Regions from separate parts of the Novimethylophilus sp. genome, predicted to be linked through region 3. Evidence: riboswitches for the same ligand, from Rfam matches in the RefSeq annotation. Region 3 holds a riboswitch; each other region holds the start of a gene.
What was found. Region 3 has a riboswitch for cyclic di-GMP ahead of VGK14_RS06000 (HD-GYP domain-containing protein). Riboswitches for the same ligand answer to the same signal wherever they lie in the genome.
Positions count from the first base shown of each region.

Region 1 (4,841 bases), on a different contig from region 3:
GCGCAGGACTGGGGTTCTATGCTGCTGCGCATGTATCTGCGCTACTGCGAAAGAAAAGGCTTCCAGGTCGAAGTGCTGGAAGAGTCCGAAGGCGACGTCGCCGGCATCAAGAGCGCGAGCCTCAAGGTTTCCGGCGATTACGCCTACGGCACGCTGCGCACCGAATCCGGCGTGCACCGGCTGGTGCGCAAATCGCCGTTCGACTCCAACGCGCGCCGCCATACCAGCTTTGCCAGCGTGTTTGTCTATCCCGAAGTGGACGATTCCATCGAGGTCGACATCAATCCGGCAGATTTGCGCATCGATACCTATCGCGCATCGGGCGCCGGCGGCCAGCACATCAACAAGACCGATTCCGCAGTGCGTATCACCCACCTGCCGACCAACACCGTGGTGCAATGCCAGAACGACCGTTCGCAGCACCGCAACCGCGCCGAGGCGATGGCGATGCTGAAGGCGCAGCTGTACGCGCTGGAACTGCGCCGCCGCAACGAGGAAAAACAGGCGATGGAAGACGCCAAGACCGACATCGGCTGGGGCCACCAGATCCGTTCCTATGTGCTGGACCAGTCGCGCATCAAGGATCTGCGCACCAACGTCGAAATCGGCAACACCCAATCCGTGCTGGATGGCGATCTCGACCCGTTCATCAGCGAGAGTTTGAAGCAGGGAGTATAAATTGAGCGAACAAGAAAATACGTCCGTACAGGACGAAAGCCACGTCATTTCCGAGCGGCGCGAGAAGCTGAAAAGCCTGCGCCAGAGCGGCGTGGCTTTTCCCAATGATTTCCGTCCGCTGCATGCCGCGGCCAGTCTGCATGCCGCGCACGGGCCAAAAGAGGCAGAAGCGCTGGAAGCCGAAGCGGTGCGCGCCTGCGTGGCGGGCCGCATGATGCTGAAGCGCGTGATGGGCAAGGCCAGTTTTGCCACGGTGCAGGACAGCGGCGGGCGCATCCAGTTTTTCATCGCGCGCGATCAGGTTGGCGAGGAAGCCTACGAAGCCTTCAAACGCTGGGATCTGGGCGATATCGTCGGCGCCGAAGGCGTGCTGATGAAAACCAAGACCGGCGAACTGAGCGTGCGGGTGGACAGCCTGCGCCTGCTGACGAAGAGCCTGCGCCCGTTGCCGGAGAAGTTCCATGGTCTCACCGACCTGGAAATCAAGTACCGCCAGCGCTACGTCGACCTCATCATGAACGAGGATACGCGCCAAACTTTCATCGCGCGTAGCCGTGTCGTCGCCGCGATTCGCAGCTTCATGCTGGACAACGAATTCCTCGAAGTCGAAACACCGATGCTGCACCCCATCCCCGGCGGCGCGGCGGCCAAGCCGTTCAAGACCCATCACAATGCGCTGGACATGCAGATGTTCCTGCGCATCGCGCCCGAACTGTATCTCAAGCGCCTGGTCGTCGGCGGCTTCGAGCGCGTGTTCGAAATCAACCGCAATTTCCGCAATGAAGGGCTCTCCGTGCGGCACAATCCGGAATTCACGATGATGGAATTCTATGCCGCCTATACCGATTACCAGTGGCTGATGGATTTCACCGAGGCCTGCATCCGCGCCGCGGCCATGGCTGCGACCGGGGATGCGGTGGTGACGTACCAGGGACGCGAGCTCGACCTGTCTCAGCCGTTCCAGCGCCTGACGATCACCGGGGCGATTCTCAAGTACGCGCCGCAATACAGCGCCGCCCAGTTGGACGACGCGGATTTCCTCCGGACCGAGCTGGCCAAATTCGGCGTCAAGCCGCTGGCGCACGCCGGCCTCGGCGCGCTGCAGCTGGCGCTGTTCGAGGAGACCGCGGAAGCCGAGCTGTGGCAGCCGACCTATATCGTCGACTACCCGGTCGAGGTATCGCCGCTGGCGCGCGCATCCGACACCCGTCCCGGCATTACCGAGCGCTTCGAGTTGTTCATTACCGGGCGCGAGATTGCCAACGGCTTTTCCGAGCTGAACGACGCCGAGGACCAGGCCGAGCGTTTCAAGGCGCAGGTGGCGGCCAAGGAGGCCGGGGATGACGAAGCCATGTACTACGACGCCGATTACATTCGCGCGCTGGAATACGGCATGCCCCCGACCGGCGGCTGTGGCATCGGCATCGACCGCTTGGTGATGTTGCTGACGGACTCGCCCAGCATCCGCGACGTGATCCTGTTCCCGCACATGCGTCCAGAGGCTTGAAAAACAAGACTTTCGCGCTAAATTGACAGCCGGCTGTTTTGGCATTCTAATGTCAAATTAACACTACCTGAAAAGGGCGAACCCGACCGTAAGGCGGGGGCGCAAAATTTCCGGTCCAAGGATGATGTCGGGGACAGCGGGATTGCCAGGTCGCAGGGTTCATCGATATCTCGAACTCCCTCCTGAATTGCCTCTAGCTCTGCTTCTTCGGACCGTACAGCAAGTGCTTTCGCCATTGCCGGCACTTGGCTACCGAGGAGATGGATCACATGGTAAATGCCAGCATTGATGATCGGACCCTGGCCGAGTCGATGGGACTCGACGCGGAAGACGTTCGTCGACGCAAGGACTTTCTCGAGTTCGGTGCACAGGACATTGCGCTGCTGAACGACCTGCACCAGCGGCTCGACCTGGACGGGGCGGCATTCGCCGACGCTTTCTACGCCCGTTTGCAGGCCGATGCCGAAGCCGGCAAGCTGCTGCAGGATGCCGGGCAGCTCGCCAGCCTCAAGCAGAAACAACTCACTTATTTCGAACAGCTCGGCAGCGGCGAGTACGGGCTGGAGTATGCGCTGGCCAGGATGCGTGTGGGCATGGCGCATCAGGCAGCCGGCTTGAAGCCCAAGTGGCATCTCGGCGATTACGGCAGATATCTCGCCAGCATATTGCCCGAAATGCTGCGCCACTGCGGCGGTGACCAGCAAAAACTGCTGGCTACGATGTCGGCGTTGATCAAAAGAACATTGCTCGATTCCCAAATCTCGCTGGATGCCTATTTCCAGAGCGAGCACGAGTTGCTGCGCTTGCTGTCGCAGGCGTTCGAAAGCAACATCGAGGCGGTGTTCATCGCCGACATGAAAGGCAAAGTCCTGCATGCGAACAGGACGGTCATCGAAATCTGCGGTTTCCTGCCCGAGGAACTGGCAGGCAAGCCATGGCAGCATCTATTTGCCGACCAGCAATCCGAAGCGCTGGCCGCGATCCGGCAGACCGTCGCCAATGGCGGGCGCTGGCAGGGCGAGGCCTGGCTGTGCCACAAGAGCGGCAAGGAGTTTCCCGCCTGGATCAACGTCAGTTCGGTGAAAGACGACAATGACGCGGTGACGCATTTCATCGTGGAGTTTTCCGATATCACCGCCTTCAAGCGCACCCAGCAAGAACTGGCGGAGCGCACCGAGGAGCTGGCGCATTCCAATCGCGAGCTGGAGCAGTTCGCCTACGTGGCCTCGCACGACCTGCAGGAACCGTTGCGCATGGTGGCGAGCTACACGCAATTGCTAGCGCGCCGCTACAAGGACAAGCTGGACGCGGACGCCAACGAGTTCATCCATTTTGCGGTGGATGGCGCCACCCGCATGCAGGCGCTGATCATCGACCTCTTGACATTGTCGCGGGTCGGCACGCACGGCAAGCCGATCGAACTGTGCGAATCCGGTGTTGCGCTTGATCGAGCGATCGCCAATCTGCGGCTGGCGGCCGAGGAATCCGGCGCGGTGGTCACGCGCGACCCCATGCCCAAGTTGACCGCGGATATTTCGCAACTGACGCAGCTGTTCCAGAACCTGATCGGCAACGCGATCAAGTTCCGCGGCGAGACCTCGCCGGTGGTGCATGTGGGAGCGGAAAAAAGGGACGGCGAATGGCTGCTTTCGGTGCGCGACAACGGCATCGGCATCGCGCCGGAATTTTTCGAGCGCATTTTCGTCATTTTTCAACGTTTGCACGGCAAGCATGAATATCCCGGTACCGGCATCGGGCTGTCGGTATGCAAGAAAATCGTCGAACGCCACGGCGGAAAAATATGGATAGAATCCGAGCCGGGCAAAGGCACTGTTTTTTATTTCACCTTACCTGTGAATCATGGGGAAAGGAGACGTCATGGAGAATGAATTGGGTAGACAGGTAGAGTTTTTATTGGCCGAAGACAATCCGGGAGATGTCCGGCTGACGCAGGAGGCATTACGCGAGAGCAAGATACGCAACAACCTCAACGTGGTGCAGGATGGCATGGAGGCGATGGCATTTTTGCGCAAGCAGGGGAAATACGCCGAGGCGCCGACGCCGGACGTGGTGCTGCTCGATCTCAACCTGCCGAAGAAGGACGGGCGCGAGGTGCTGGCGGAAATCAAGTCCGACCCCGTGTTGAAGCGCATTCCGGTGGTCATCATCACATCAAGCGAGGCCGAGCAGGACATCCTGCGCACTTACGACCTGCATGCCAATTGCTACGTTACCAAGCCGGTCGATCTGGACCAGTTCATCAAGGTCATACAGTCGATAGAAAATTTCTGGCTGACCATCGTTAAATTGCCTTCCAGCGTCGGCGATTAACCGCCACTTCACCCGTGGAGCTTGCCATGAACGTCGAGCCGATCAATATCCTGCTGGTTGAGGACAATCCGGGCGATATACGCCTGGTTACCGAACTGCTGGCAGAAGGCGGCGACCGGCAGTTCAACCTGCTGGCGGCGGATCGGCTGGAAAGCGCATTGCTAATGCTGGAGAGGCACGACATCACCGCGATCCTGCTCGATCTGCTATTGCCGGACGGCACCGGCCTGGAAACCTTGTATACGATACATGCGGCCGCGCTCAACGTGCCGATCGTGGTGTTGAGCAATCTGGCGGACGAGCGGCTGGCGGTGCAGTCGGTGCA
Region 1 covers NZ_DASXVH010000090.1:23,084-27,924, reverse strand. The annotation lists one part of gene prfB (peptide chain release factor 2) at 1-678, shown strand, start outside; gene lysS (lysine--tRNA ligase) at 680-2,185, shown strand; cyclic di-GMP riboswitch class I at 2,251-2,335, shown strand; gene VGK14_RS13380 (sensor histidine kinase) at 2,455-4,074, shown strand; gene VGK14_RS13375 (response regulator) at 4,064-4,516, shown strand; gene VGK14_RS13370 (putative bifunctional diguanylate cyclase/phosphodiesterase) at 4,543-4,841, shown strand, end outside.
Region 1: another riboswitch for cyclic di-GMP. It lies ahead of VGK14_RS13380 (sensor histidine kinase); the one in region 3 lies ahead of VGK14_RS06000 (HD-GYP domain-containing protein).

Region 2 (4,841 bases), on a different contig from region 3:
CCAGGTAATAGATTCCTGCTGCTTCTCCATCAGCGTAGGAATGGGAATTCCCAGCATTTCCGCCATGTCTGCGACGCTGTCGAAATCCCCGTTTTCCAGCTGGTTGCAGATATTCAGCATCACGCCGATCTTGCCTTCGCGTTCGAGCAAAGCATGGCTCACTTCATCCACCAGATTGAGGCTGTTGACGATGTCTCCGATCGGCATGCCCAGCGCGCTGTCTGCCAGTGAAAGCATGCCGGCGACATAGGCACGTTCGGGCATGATGTTGACGGATTCAGCCATCGACTCCATCAATCTGCCGCGATGCACCGCCAGTTCAAGTATCGGCGTACAACCCCGGTCGTTCTGTTGGGTAAACAACAGAACCTGCAGCCATCTGCCCAACTGACGCATGCCGAGTATATGGATCGCTTGTCGGATAGAGCCTATTTTATTTGAAGAATAGAAGGCCGGGGAATTAATCAGGCGCAGCAAGCTGTAGGTCAGCCCGGGATTGCCCTTGAACGATGCCTCGATCTCGCCGAAATCCGCGTCGTTGTTCACTTTGGCCAGCAGGTTGAGCACCGCCAACCTGGTGGGGTCGGTCATGCGGCCATCGATGATGGCGGGGTGGGCAAAATAATATCCCTGGAACAGGTCGAATCCGGCCCGGCTACAGGCATGGTAGATTTCGCGCGTTTCCACCTTCTCGGCCAGCAGCCTGCAAGGCCATTGCCGCAGATAGTTGACCAGTTGGGGCAGGCTGCCGATATCGGTCTGCAAGATATCAACCTTGATGATATCCACCAACTCGAACAATGGGCACGGTTCTGCGTGAAAGACATAATCATCCAGCGCGAACTCATAGCCTATTTCCTTGAGATGGCGCACGCGAGCAATGATCTCATCGGTGATTTCGATATGCTCGAGAAGCTCCAGCGTCACCTTGTCTTTGGGTAACAGGGTGATGGTATCGCTCAGCAGCAACTCCTCGGCGACATTGATGAACAGCTTGCGGTTGCCCATCAGTTCGATCATGCCGATATGGTTGAAGGCGCTGATGATGACATTGGCGGTGGCGGCAGTGTGATCGAAAGCATTTTTCGCTTCGGGCTGCGCGTCGCGATACAGCAATTCCATCGCGACAATGACGCCGTCCGGCCCAAGAATGGGCTGATGGGCAAAACAATAATCCTTGAGTTGTGCAACAGGCATGCGGGGCCACTTTCTTGTTATGGTTGTGAGCAGGGAACCGGAGGCAGGCAGATCACAGGAGTATCATGGCTTTCGGCAGCTCCGCTATCGTATAGTGAGACACTACTTAGACCGGAAACTTTGTGCCCTCGCCTTTCGGCCGAGTTAACCCTTTCGTTGCGGTTATTTTGGGTATTTGCGGGGTGCTGTCAACTGATTTTTAGGGTTCTGCGTGAAATTTTATCCTGCTTGTTATAAATCAAGATATAAGGGTGCATGTGCCGGAGTATAATTGGCGTATGGAATTCTCTACCGAACTGCTGCACAAATACTGCAAGGCCGGACCGCGTTACACCTCCTATCCCACCGCGCCTTATTTCCATGAGGGCTTCGGGCCGGCACAGTGGGAACAGGAGCTGCGCGAGAGCCAGGACAAGGGCCGCGATATCTCGCTTTATGCCCACATCCCGTTCTGCGATACGCTGTGCTACTACTGCGGTTGCAACATGATCGCCACCAAGGACTACAGCAAGGCCGAGTCCTACCTGCAAGACCTGTTCCGTGAAATCGACCATGTCGCCGCGCTGATCAATCCGCAACGCAAGGTCAGGCAGCTGCATTGGGGCGGCGGTACGCCAACCTATCTCAAACCGGACGATTTGCGCCGCTTATACGACTACCTCGCAGGTAAATTCCATATTGCGCATGACGCCGAAATCGGCTGCGAAATGGACCCGCGCGAGCTGACGCGCGACCATATCCAGGCCCTGCGTCAAAGCGGTTTCAACCGGCTAAGCCTGGGCGTGCAGGATCTGGACGACCGGGTACAGCACGCAGTCAATCGCGTGCAGCCGGAAGCCCTGATCCGTGAAGTGTACGGCTGGATACGCGATGCCGGTTTTCACAGTGTCAATTTCGATCTCATGGTCGGCCTGCCGCACCAGACCGTCGCCAGCTTCGAGCCGACGCTGGATAAAGTCATCGCGATGGCGCCGGATCGTTTTGCGGTGTTCAACTACGCTCACGTGCCGTGGATGAAAAAGCACCAGAAACTCATTCAGGAAGAAACCCTGCCGCAGCTGGAACAGCGTCTCGCGCTGCAAAAGCTCACGCTGGAAAAACTCACCGCTGCCGGCTATGTCTATATCGGCATGGACCACTTCGCCCGCCCCGATGACGAACTGGTCAAGGCGCAGCGCGAGAAAACCCTGTACCGCAACTTCCAGGGTTATACCACGCACAAGGATTGCGATATTCTGGCTTTCGGCGCGTCGGCAATCTCTCAAACCGACGATGTCTATGCGCAGAACGTCAAGGTGCTGTCCGATTACCGCCGGATGACCAGCGCCGGCAAGTTGCCGATCGACCGTGGCCTGCGCATAACCCGGGAAGACAAACTGCGCCGCGACGCCATCACCCGCATCATGTGCGACCTGGAGCTGGACAAGGCGAACTTCGGCAAGTCATGGCATATCGATTTCGACGGCTACTTTGGTCCCGCATTGGAAGAACTGAAGGAAATGCAGGCGGACGGGCTGGTGGCGCTGGAAGCAGACAAGGTGCGTGTTACCGAAACCGGGCGCGTATTTCTGCGCAACATCGCGATGGCGTTCGACAGCTATCTGCATCAACAGGCGGCGGACAAACCGAGGTATTCCAAGACGGTTTGACGAAACCGTAATCCGCACAAACAAAAGGGCACGCCGAGATCGACTCGGCGTGCCCTTTTTGTTTGCTAAATGATTTACTTCACTGCGGTCTTGCTATTGTCGACGATCTTGGCTTTGGCGCGCAGATCGGCTACCAGTTTCTCCAGCTGCTGCTTCTGCAGGCTGTTGCGCAGTTCGTCCTTCACCTTGTCGAAAGCAGGCGGCTGGGCGTCACGTGCGTCTTCCAGCTTGATTACATGCCAGCCAAACTGGGTTTGCACCGGGGTGGTGGTGTATGAGCCTTTTTGCAGCTTGGAAACGGCGTCGCTGAAAGGCTTGACCATCGCGGCGGGCGGGAACCAGCCCAGATCGCCGCCTTTTTCCTTGGAGCCGGGGTCCAGCGATTTCTCCTTGGCGATCTTGGCGAAATCGCCGCCTTTGGCGAGTTGGGCGATGACGTCCTTGGCTTCCTGCTCGGTCTTCACCAGAATGTGGCTGGCCTTGAATTCCTTATCGCCCATCGCGGCCTTGTACTTGTCGTACTCGGACTTGAGCGTGGCGTCGCTGATCGGGTTTTTCTTGATGTAGTCCTGCAGGTAGCTGTTGACCAGCAGCTCGCGCCGCATCAACTCTTCCTTGGCGAGGAAGTCGGACTGCTTGTCGAGGCCGGATTTCTGCGCTTCCTGTGCGACCAGTTCGCTGCTGATCAGCTTGTTGAGGATGATGGCGCGGATGTTGTCGTCCACTTTTTGGCCGCGCGCGGTGGCATCCTTGACGATGTAGTCCACCAGCGACTGTTTGATCGGCTTGCCGTTGACGCTGGCCGGGTCGGCGGCTTGTGCCGTGATGGCGGCACCCGTCAACAGCAGGGCACCGATAATTTGAGTATTCAGACGCATGGATTTTTCCTTGGGTTTTGAAATTAGGAGCGTTCGCCCGGAGCGAATGCGCTTATGCTTAAAGCATGAATCCTTGATGGGATGAGGTCGCCTACGGCTTGATATATTAAACGATGGCGAATTATGGTTGATTTTCCAGCGAAATGCGAGCTTTCGATGGTGACGGAATAATGTCCGCCGCCGCTACTGCCGGCATGGTCCGCATGCAGCGCGCTATCGTCGCGGATTTCCAGTTGCGTAGGCTCCAACGCCGCCAGCCTCTGCTGCAGGAGTTCCAGGCTCATGGCAACGTCTTACGGAATGGCTGGACGGTGACCTGCCCGAATACGCCGTCGGTGGCATAGGGGTCGGCCGCGGCCCAGGCTTGTGCTTCATCCAGTGAGGCAAATTCGGCCACGATCAGGCTGCCGGAAAAACCTGCCGGCCCCGGATCTGCGCTGTCGATCGCGGGGAAGGGCCCAGCCAGCAATAAACGTCCTTCCTCCTGCAATCGGTGCAATCGCGCCAGATGCCCGGCGCGTACCGCGAGACGGCGCTCCAGGCTGTTCGGCACGTCCTCGCCGATGATGGCGTAGAGCATTTTAGAGCCTCTTTCAGTAGATTTCATTCCACGCGCCAGTTGTCTGCGGGATGCAGTGCAAGGCATGGGCTGCGTAGTGTAGCATTCTCCACAAGCAGACCATAACGCAGCAATGCGCCCGCAAACAAACGGCAGCTTTAATCCGCCTTGAAGGGGTTGAGTCTGGGCTGCCCAGGCTCAACGCGGGGGATGAAATCTACTGAAAGAGGCTCTTACACCTCTTCATCTTTGACATATTTCGACAGCAGCAGGCTTTGCAGGATGACGAATACCAGCATCAGACCGGTGGCGCCGAACAGTTTGAAATTCACCCAGACATTAGTCGGGTAGTGAAATGCGACATACAGATTCACTACGCCCAGCAAGGTGAAAAACACGGCCCAAGCGTGATTCAGCTTGCGCCAGATGGAATCAGGCATCTGGATTTGCTGCTGCATCATGCTGCGGATCAGGTTCTTGTGCCAGAACAGCTCTGCGGCAAAGAGCACCAGTGCGAACATCCAGTACAGCACGGTCGGTTTCCATTTGATGAAGGTT
Region 2 covers NZ_DASXVH010000099.1:8,657-13,497, forward strand. The annotation lists gene VGK14_RS13880 (EAL and HDOD domain-containing protein) at 1-1,197, opposite strand, end outside; cyclic di-GMP riboswitch class I at 1,269-1,357, opposite strand; gene hemN (oxygen-independent coproporphyrinogen III oxidase) at 1,476-2,846, shown strand; gene VGK14_RS13890 (peptidylprolyl isomerase) at 2,921-3,724, opposite strand; gene VGK14_RS13895 (BolA family protein) at 3,748-4,008, opposite strand; gene VGK14_RS13900 (YciI family protein) at 4,005-4,304, opposite strand; gene VGK14_RS13905 (septation protein A) at 4,517-4,841, opposite strand, start outside.
Region 2: another riboswitch for cyclic di-GMP. It lies ahead of VGK14_RS13880 (EAL and HDOD domain-containing protein); the one in region 3 lies ahead of VGK14_RS06000 (HD-GYP domain-containing protein).

Region 3 (4,841 bases):
CCCCGTGGAATGCTGATCCAAGTTCACCACAAAGCAGGCCGATACCGATTCACACCGGGAACGGATCGGTCCCGGTTCGGAATTGTTGACCGGCGATGACATCCGTCATGTCCAGCGGCGCGCCATCCGTCGGTTGCTTGTTGAGGAAGTAATAACAGATACGCTTGCGCGGGCGGAGATACTCGAACGCATCCTGCGGCAGTTGCAGCGGGCGCAGGCATTTCTTGATGCTGAGGCCCACCTCTTCGCTCAGATCGATGACCACCGGCGTCTCGCGCGACACCTTGGGTTCATGGATCATCACGAAAGGCAGCAACGGCTTCTGCGGATTGACCGTCATGACGATGCCGTAAACACCGTTGGAAAGCTGCACGATGCTACCCGGCGGATAAACGCCCAGCGACTTGATCAGCAGCCTGAGTATGGTTGAGTCGAACTTTTGCGGCTGCGTGACATACATATGCGACAGCGCTTCATACGGCGTCATCGCGTCGGCCGGATTCGCCGGATTGCACAGGTTTTCGTAATCGTTGACGATCCCCAAGAGGCGCGCCAGCGGATCGATCTGCGCTTCCTTCAGATGCTTGGGATAACCCGAACCATCGACGTATTCGTGATGCTGCAGGATGATTCTGGCGATGCGCTCGGACATGCCGGATTGTAGCGCCAGCCGCGACCCCAGTTCGCAATGCATGTCTATGAACGATTTATTGAGTGGGCTTTCCGCCTTGCCGATATCGTGAAAGATCGCCGCCAGCCCCAGTTCGCGCGCATCCTCGTCGGACATGTCGAGCGCTTTCGCCAGCATCAGCGCAAGTACGGTCACGTTGAGCGAATGTACATAATTTTCCTGCTGGGAATGATTGCTGCCGACGGCGTGCAGCACCACGTCACTTTCCGTAAGTGCCGACTTCACCATCTGGTTGACCAGTAATTCCGCCTCTTCGCGGGCGCTCGCCGGATGAGCCGATAAATTACGCGTGACAGCCCGCACCCGATGGGCATCCACGACGAATTTCCGCTCGCAGGAGAGAATGATATCGTTAAGCTGTTTGAGGCGGTTCGAACGCTTCTGCAGATCCAGCGCGGGCGATACCGGTACTGCGACCTTCATGGGTGCCCATGCGGCCGGTACCGTTGGCGGCAGCAGCGGTTCGCAATCGCTGCGCAGTGGATCGTAACGCAACTGTTTCAGCTTCAGGGCGCGAATTTTCTCGATCTGGCCTTCATCTTTGATCTTGAAGTTGCTGAAGGTGAAAGGATGGCCCATCCAGCCCAGGTCGAGATGGATATAGAGGCCGACACACAACTGGTCCGGGTGGATGTAATGCGATTTCATTTTCATGACGGTCTCCTGCAAACGGGGCATTTGCCCGAGCACGAGGCTCAACATCAAGCAATGCCGTATGGAACCAGCGCGCCTCACTCGTCACGTCCGGAACTCCACATTCAAATCCAGAAACTTCCGATCAAGGATAAGGATGCAACGAAATCTGACGGGGACCTGGAACAAGGCCTGTACCGGCAGCCCCGCCGTCATAGGAATATCCCTTAGACCGGAAACTTTGCGTCCCCACCTTTCGATGGGTTTGCCTTTAATTGACCATGGCACGAACAATCGGGCACAAAAAACACGGTCAAATACTAATGCCTAAGTCTTTCCTAAATCGACCAGCAGATGCAAAACATTAACGACAAACGGAAAGCCATACCCGATAAGCGGCATTTCAGGCACAAGCGATGTGACCATTTTTATCGGGAATAGTTACACAGAGGTTACGCGGTATGCGTACTCAAGGTAGAATTACGTCCTTCGCCGGGGTGACGGAATTGGTAGACGTAGCGGACTTAAAATCTGTTTTGTCAAGTCATTTTTTCTTGTGCCGCCTAGGCGGAAGGTTAATAGTGACAACGGTTTGCGAGCATTCAAGGCGTAGCTTCGCGGCTCGGCTTGATGGCCAGGAGCCAAGCAGGAGCCAGCGGAAAGAGGTGTAGGCTCCATAGCATCGTGCAATGCCCGAGTGGTGAAATCGGTAGACACAAGGGACTTAAACAATTTGAGCCTTCGGGGGGAAACGCCCGAAGTGAAGCCCGTCAAAGTCGGCGAAAGCCCTGGATGCCCCTGCATCCGAGCCAACGCCGAGCCAAGCCCAGGCCCAGCGCTTGGGAAGGTGTAGAGAGCAGACGGCGGGCACCTACGGCCGCAAGGCTATGGTGAAGGCGTGCTCCAGACCACGAACAGCGCATGCGCTGGCGGCGAAAGCCGAAGTGGTAAGAAAATCCCTCGCCGTAAGGCGTGCCGGTTCGATTCCGGCCTCGGGCACCATCCAAAGCCGCTCCTGTTCACACAGAGGCGGCTCTTTTTTTGCGCTCAAGGCTGCGTGGCATGTTTCAACGCCAAGCACTTTTCCAGATAGCTGTCTGAGAACGCACGGAGGTTTACGCGGCGCACCGATTGTTCCGCTTGAGAACCTGGGTACTCGCGGTGGGGCAGGCAACGGGCTAGCGCAGTACCAAGCTGCGCGTGAAGGCGACCGTCCGGATTCAACTCCCAAGCGCCATTGGCTCGCCCGTCCGGTAGCATCACTACGGCACCACACCGGACTTCGCCCAAGAAGTCCTGCAACAAGTAGTCGCGAGTGGCAATGTATGGGAACACCATCGCACCTTGGACACCGGCGGAAAAAAGCGCCACCGCCGGCAGCATCACATCATGCCCAAGATTGAGTACAGCTTTCTTTTGCTCATCAAGGCTGAACATCAGTTTGGTGTCCTTCTGCACCTTACTGAGCACCTTGTTGCGAAAGAGTGCCGGCTGTTCCTTCACCAAGAACAACAAGGCTGCCAGATAGAAAGGCAGTTGCAGGAATGGCAGGTCCACCGCTCGGATCAACCCACTCAGCCACTCTAGCTTGGATTCGGCGCTGCCTGGCTGGTGGTAGAGGTACAGAATCGCCGGCAGATAGCCCGACAGCAGCGACGCATTTTTCGCAAGGTCGGGTTTTGCGTCCTCCAGCGCCTTGTCAAAGGTTCTGGTGTTTTGCTTTACATCCCATGCACCAAAGCGCCGTCCCAGCAGTTCAGCAAAGTCATGCAGAGCCTGGCTGGCACCGCCAAACTTCTGCCGTTGTTCGAGCATCGCCATCGTCGGATTCAACTCCAACGGCTTCGAGCGCAGCAGGTTCTCCAGGTAATCGGTATTGGCCGAACGCCGACCTTCGATCATGTCGGTCAACACGTTGTTGTCGAGCACCAGCGAGTGCAACACCTTCGTTCCGGGAGGCACCGCTCCCCTCCGGTGCAACATCGGCCGGATGTACAGCGCATCGGTGTCGCCAGGTGGTGATGCCACTACCTGACCATCAACCACCCAAGTCTCGCCAATCAATGGCTCGACCACATCAAAGCCTCCCATGATTTCCGTTCCGCTCCATGTTTTCCTATCGCGTACAGCCAGACGCACGGGGTATAGCTGTCCTTCTGGTATCGGACAATACCAGTCGAGTGGCTGGCACACGATACCTCTGTCTGCATCTCATCCGGGAGCTGATCGTGCGCTCTTGCTCATCTGCCCCTTCCTGAACCCTCGATCTCCAGCAATGAACGCTTCGAGCATGTACGGGATCAGCATCACCGCATCGACTGTCTCGCCATAGGTCTGTGCATGCAGCGCAGCGTAGCGATCGAGGTCGGCCTTGAGACTGGTCGGGCACGTAAAAGTCAGTTTGACGCTCTCGGTCTTCGGCAGCGGGCCCAACCGCAACTTGTGCGTGGTGCTCATCGTGAAGTTCCCCGATTGAAGAACAGCGGCTGATAGGGCCGCAACACCAGATCCCGATTGACGATGATGCGCACCGGCAGGCCTGGCCGTTCCGTCAACGTGGGCTGGATATTGAGGTTGCGCCGAGTCATCTCTTGGCCAACCTGGTTCACACTGTCCTGCAAGCTGTTGCGCCCGGCGTTGATGACGCGATCGCCGTTCTGGCGGTTCTCCGGCGCAGCCAGTTCGGCACCGACACCCAGCAGCGTCGTCAGTGCCGCGCCGGCAAAGATGCGATCCCAATGCCATTCGACGCCATCCTCCAGTCCGGAGTTGCCGGCCGGGTCGGCACCAGCCAGGTTGTCCAGCGTCAGTGATGAGGTGTCGGGCAGGATGATCCGATTCCACACCACCTGCACCCGGCTCTGCCCGTAGCTCACCTGGCTGTTGTAGCGGCCGAGGATGCGCGAACCCTGCGGGATCAGCAGGAACTTGCCGGTGGCCGTGTCATAGACGGGCTCCGTCACTGTGGCGATCACATCGCCCGGCAGATCGGACTTGATGCCCGTAACCAGGGCACCAGCGATCACCGTGCCGGCCATCACCTGATACGGTGAAGCCGGCATTTTCAGATTCCCGGAATTGCGGGTTTCCGTACTTCCTGCTTTCAGGAACGCCTCCTTCTGGTCCTGCCGGTTCTGCACGGCGGTCGAATCGGCAGGCTGCGCTGCTGTTGAAGCCGGCCCGGCAGCCATCGGATCGAAGCCCGCAAGACCGGATGCAGGACTGGCCGTGGCCACCTGCGTCGGCGTGGCTGCGGCGCGCTGGTTGCTGGAACGGAAAAACACCGATGCGCCCGCAGCCGCTTCAGCTTCCTTGCGCTGTGCGTCGTGCTCGGCATTCGCCGGAACGTGGCCCGGTGGCGTGGAGGTGGGCACCACCGGCTGCTGCGACTTCACGATGGCCGGACCCAAATCGCCCGGCAGCGGTGGCCCCAGTTCAGGTACTTGGGGAGGCAAAGCACGCGGCAGCTTGGAGTAATCAGTCGGAAGCTGGTCCAGTCCTTCCGAGCGCGAAACGC
Region 3 covers NZ_DASXVH010000042.1:859-5,699, forward strand. The annotation lists gene VGK14_RS06000 (HD-GYP domain-containing protein) at 50-1,345, opposite strand; cyclic di-GMP riboswitch class I at 1,521-1,604, opposite strand; gene VGK14_RS06005 (hypothetical protein) at 2,372-3,463, opposite strand; gene VGK14_RS06010 (DUF2274 domain-containing protein) at 3,536-3,781, opposite strand; gene VGK14_RS06015 (TrbI/VirB10 family protein) at 3,778-4,841, opposite strand, start outside.

Region 4 (4,841 bases), on a different contig from region 3:
AGCCGCGGCCTGCTGCAGTTGAAGGGCCACCGTTCGGTCGGCGGCATGCGGGCGTCGATCTACAATGCAATGCCGGAAGAGGGCGTTGCAACGCTGGTGGCTTTCCTGAAGGAATTCGAAAAGAACAATACCTAATCCGGCCGCCGGTAGGGGGGAGTGTCATGATCAAGCGCATTCTGATCCTCAACAAGATTTCAGCGCACGGACTGAAACGCCTGCCTGCGGAATATTACGAAACCGGTAGTGACGTGACCGAGCCCGACGCCATTCTGGTGCGCTCGGCCAGGATGCAGGACATGGTGATCCCTGCAAGCGTTCAGGCCATCGGCCGGGCCGGGGTCGGTACCAATAATATCCCGGTGGCCGAAATGAGCAAACGCGGCATTCCGGTATTCAATGCGCCCGGTGCCAACGCCAATGCGGTTAATGAGCTGGTGCTCGCCGGCATGCTGATGGCGGCGCGCAACATCGGTCCGGCGATGCGGTTTGTGGAAGGGCTGCAAGGCGCTGATGACGCACTTGCGCAACAGGTGGAAGAAAGCAAGAAGCATTTCGCCGGTGTCGAACTCCCGGGACGCACGCTGGGCATCGTCGGCTTGGGCGCGGTGGGAGGCCAGGTCGCGGATACCGCGCTGAAGCTGGGGATGAAGGTGCTGGGATTCGATCCCGGCATTACCGTCGATGCGGCATGGCGGTTGTCTTCCGAAGTACGGCGCGCGGCCACGGTGGGGGATGTGTTCAGGCACAGCGACTTCATTACGCTGCATGTGCCTTTGATCGATGCGACGCGCCGGCTGGTCAATGCCGAACGTGTCGAACTGATGAAGCACGGCGCAGTGCTGCTCAATTTTGCGAGGGAAGGCATCATCGACGAGCAGGCGGTGCTGGATGGCCTGAACAGCAAGAAACTGAAGGCTTATATCTGCGATTTTCCGACCCGGCGTCTGAAAGAGCATCCCGGTGTAATAGCGCTGCCGCATCTGGGTGCATCGACGACGGAAGCCGAGGATAATTGCGCGGTGATGGTGGTGGATCAGCTCAGGGATTTCCTGGAAAACGGCAATATCGTCAATGCGGTCAATTTCCCCAACGTGCAGATGGGCCGCGAATCGTCGTTCCGGCTGGGAATAGCCAATGCCAATGTGCCGAACATGCTGGGGCAGATTTCCGGCGCGATGGCGGCGGCGGGGCTCAATATCAGCAATATGCTCAACAAGTCGCGCGGTAAAATGGCTTATACCCTGGTCGACCTGGATAGCGCGGTACCCGACGCCGTGGTCGAAAAAATCCGCGGCATTAAAGGCGTCCTCAATGTGCGCGCCTTGCCTCTGGCGGAATGATTACGTTTAGAATTGGCGGGCTGCCCCCACAAATAAAGGACTGCGATCTTGTCTGACGAACTGAAAAAGTGCCGCGAAAAAATCGATGCGATCGACGACCGGATGCTCAAGCTGGTCAGCGAGCGGGCGGCGCTGGCGCATACGATAGGCAGCCTGAAGAACGGCGGGCCGATTTACCGGCCGGAGCGCGAGGCGCAAGTGCTGCGCCGCCTGCTGGCACAGAATCCCGGCCCGCTGTCGGATGAGGCGGTGACCGCGATCTTCCGCACTGTGATGTCGAATTGCCGGGCGCTGGAAAAAGAGCTTTGCGTCGCTTTCCTCGGTCCGCTGGGGACCTATAGCGAAGAAGCCGCCAGCAAGCAGTTCGGCGGCCTGTCCAACCCGGTGCAGTGTGCTTCCATCGATGAGGTGTTCCGCGCGGTGGAGGCGGGCAAGGCGGATTACGGCGTGGTGCCGGTAGAGAATTCCACCGAGGGCGCGATCGGCCGCACGCTGGATTTGCTATTGCAAAGTGCGCTCAATATTTGCGGTGAGATCGAACTGCCGGTGCATCACAATCTGCTGTCCAGACAAACCGATAGATATTCCATCCGCAAGGTATATTCCCACGCGCAATCGCTGGCGCAATGCCACGAATGGCTGAACCAGAACCTGGCGGGTGTCGAGCGCGAAGCGGTGGCCAGTAATTCCGAAGCGGCACGCCTGGCGGCCGAAAACGAGGGGGTTGCGGCAATCGCCAGCCGGCGCGCCGGCGAACTGTTCGGCCTCAGCCTGCTTGCGGAAAGCATAGAGGACGACCCGCGCAATACCACGCGTTTTCTGGTGCTGGCCACGCATGACGTGGCAGCCTCGGGACGCGACAAAACCTCGCTGGCGATGGCGACGCGCAATGTGCCCGGCGCCGTTGTCAAATTGCTCGCGCCGCTGGCCGAAAATGGCGTCAGCATGACCAAGCTGGAATCGCGGCCTTCTTATACCGGGCTGTGGGAGTATGTATTCTTTGTCGACATCGAAGGCCATCGCAACGACGGGAAGGTCGCACGCGCACTGGCCGAACTGGAAAAACACGCGGCATTCATCAAGGTGCTGGGGTCGTATCCAATAGCGGTAATCTGACGGCCGCCACTTGGCGGCATCGATATTGACACTTCACTTTACTCAAGTAGAATCACCCTTTTACTGAACAGGGCAAACTTGCTGAAAAGCAAGGGCGCAAAGTCACCGGTCTAAAGAGATATTCTCCATGACGGCGGGACCGCCAGTACGTATGTCTGCGGCTATCATGGCCGCGCACTGCGGCGGACCGTCGCCATTCACTCCGGTGACAAGCTAGCGTCCGCGATCGGCAGTAGACATGAACATTATTCTCGGTTCCATCATCGTCGTCGTAGGCGTTTTGGGCGGCTACTCCATGGAGGAAGGCCGCATCGCGGCGTTATACCAGCCCGCGGAACTGGTCATCATCGGCGGAGCCGGTTTCGGCGCCTTCCTTATATCCAATCCGCGCAGAATACTGAAGAAGTGCCTGCTCGCCGCAGGCAGGATACTGCGCGGCTCGCAATACACCAAGGAGTTTTATGCGGAAACGCTGGCCTTGTTGTATGCAATCCTGATGAAAATTCGCAAAGAAGGGATGATAGGAATAGAGCCCGATATCGACGCCCCTTATAACAGTCCCATTTTCGAAAAATTTCCCAAGGTACTGGCGGATAAGCGCACTGTCGAATTTATTTGTGATTATTTCCTGATCATGGTCAGCGGCAACATGAATGCCTATGAAATCGAGAATCTGATCGATATCGATCTGGAATCGGCGGCCCATTCGGCAAACAAGCCTGTTGAAGCGTTGACGTATCTCGCGGAGTCGCTGCCGGCGTTCGGGATCGTTGCCGCCGTTATGGGTGTCGTGATCACGATGGCGTCGATAGGCGGTCCGCAGGATGAGCTTGGGCACAAGATTGCCGCCGCGCTGGTGGGCACCTTTCTCGGCATTTTGCTGGCATATGGTTTCCTGGGCCCCGCTTCCAAGCTGTTGCAGAATATTGCGGAAGACGAGGAGCAATTTTTTACCTGTATCAAGACCGGCATTATTGCGCATCTGAACGGTTATCCGGTGAGGATGGTCATTGAATTCGCCCGCGTATCGATTTCACCGGATATCCGGCCGGCTTCCGCCGAATTGGATAAATATGTGCAATCTTTTTCAAAGAAAAACTGACGCAATGATTGCGCGCAATATCCAGCGCAAGCTTTCTCATTTAAAATCGCAGAATTAATGCTTGCTGATTGCCGGGTTCGTGTCCGGCAATCAATTCATTTTGCGTAAGTCATCAGGAAACCCTCGTGAAAACTTTGTCTGAACTCGCGCCTGAGTATGTGCGGGCGATCGCTCCCTATCAACCGGGGAAACCGATTTCCGAACTGGCGCGCGAGATGGGGCTGGATGAAGGCGATATCGTCAAGCTGGCATCCAACGAGAACCCGCTCGGCGTGAGCCCGAAGGCATTGGCTGCGATGCGCGATTCGTTGCAGGATATAGCCCGCTATCCCGACGGCAACGGCTTCGTATTGAAGGACGCAATCAGCCGTAAATTCGGTATTGATCCTGCCCGGATCGTGCTCGGGAACGGCTCCAACGATGTACTCGAACTCGCAGCACGCGCCTTTCTGAAGCCCGGCTCGGAAGTCGTATTTTCACGGCATTCTTTTGCGGTTTATCCGCTGGTGACAAAAGCGATAGGAGCCACGGGCGTGGCGGTGCGGGCGAAGAGTTTTGGCCACGACCTGGCCGCCATGCGTGAGGCGATAACGCCGAAGACGCGCATGGTCTATATCGGTAATCCCAACAACCCTACCGGTACCTTGCTGGGCAAGGATGAATTGCATGCTTTCATGCTCGGCATCCCGGACCATGTGCTGGTGGTTCTGGACGAAGCTTACGATGAATACCTCCCGGATCACCTGAAATCGGAAGCAATCGGCTGGCTGAAGGAGTTCGGCAATCTGGTCGTTACACGCACGCTGTCCAAGGCTTACGGGCTGGCGGGTTTGCGCGTCGGTTTTTCGCTGGCGCATGCCGAGGTGGCCGATATGATCAATCGCGTGCGCCAGCCTTTCAATGTGAACAACGTCGCGCTCGCAGCTGCGGCGGCGGCGTTGCATGACGACGAGTTCGTGCGCCGCAGCCGCGAGCTGAATGACGCCGGAATGCGTCAAATCACGGCCGGATTGTCCAGTATGGGGCTGGAATTCATCCCTTCGTTCGGCAATTTCGTCTGTTTCCGGGTCGACAATGCCCCTGCGGTTTACCAGCGCCTGTTACAGAAGGGCGTCATCATACGGCCGGTGACTAACTACGAGTTGCCGGATTATTTGCGTGTCAGCATCGGTTTGGAAAGCGAGATCGCCCGTTTTCTGAGCGCACTGGAAGAGGTCCTGCACGCTTCATGAGGGACTACCTGGGCTGATAGCCGCGCAAACCGGCGAGATAAATCTCGATCA
Region 4 covers NZ_DASXVH010000098.1:3,841-8,681, forward strand. The annotation lists gene serC (3-phosphoserine/phosphohydroxythreonine transaminase) at 1-135, shown strand, start outside; gene VGK14_RS13805 (phosphoglycerate dehydrogenase) at 162-1,340, shown strand; gene pheA (prephenate dehydratase) at 1,389-2,456, shown strand; cyclic di-GMP riboswitch class I at 2,518-2,603, shown strand; gene motA (flagellar motor stator protein MotA) at 2,695-3,558, shown strand; gene hisC (histidinol-phosphate transaminase) at 3,684-4,790, shown strand; gene VGK14_RS13825 (TetR family transcriptional regulator) at 4,795-4,841, opposite strand, start outside.
Region 4: another riboswitch for cyclic di-GMP. It lies ahead of motA (flagellar motor stator protein MotA); the one in region 3 lies ahead of VGK14_RS06000 (HD-GYP domain-containing protein).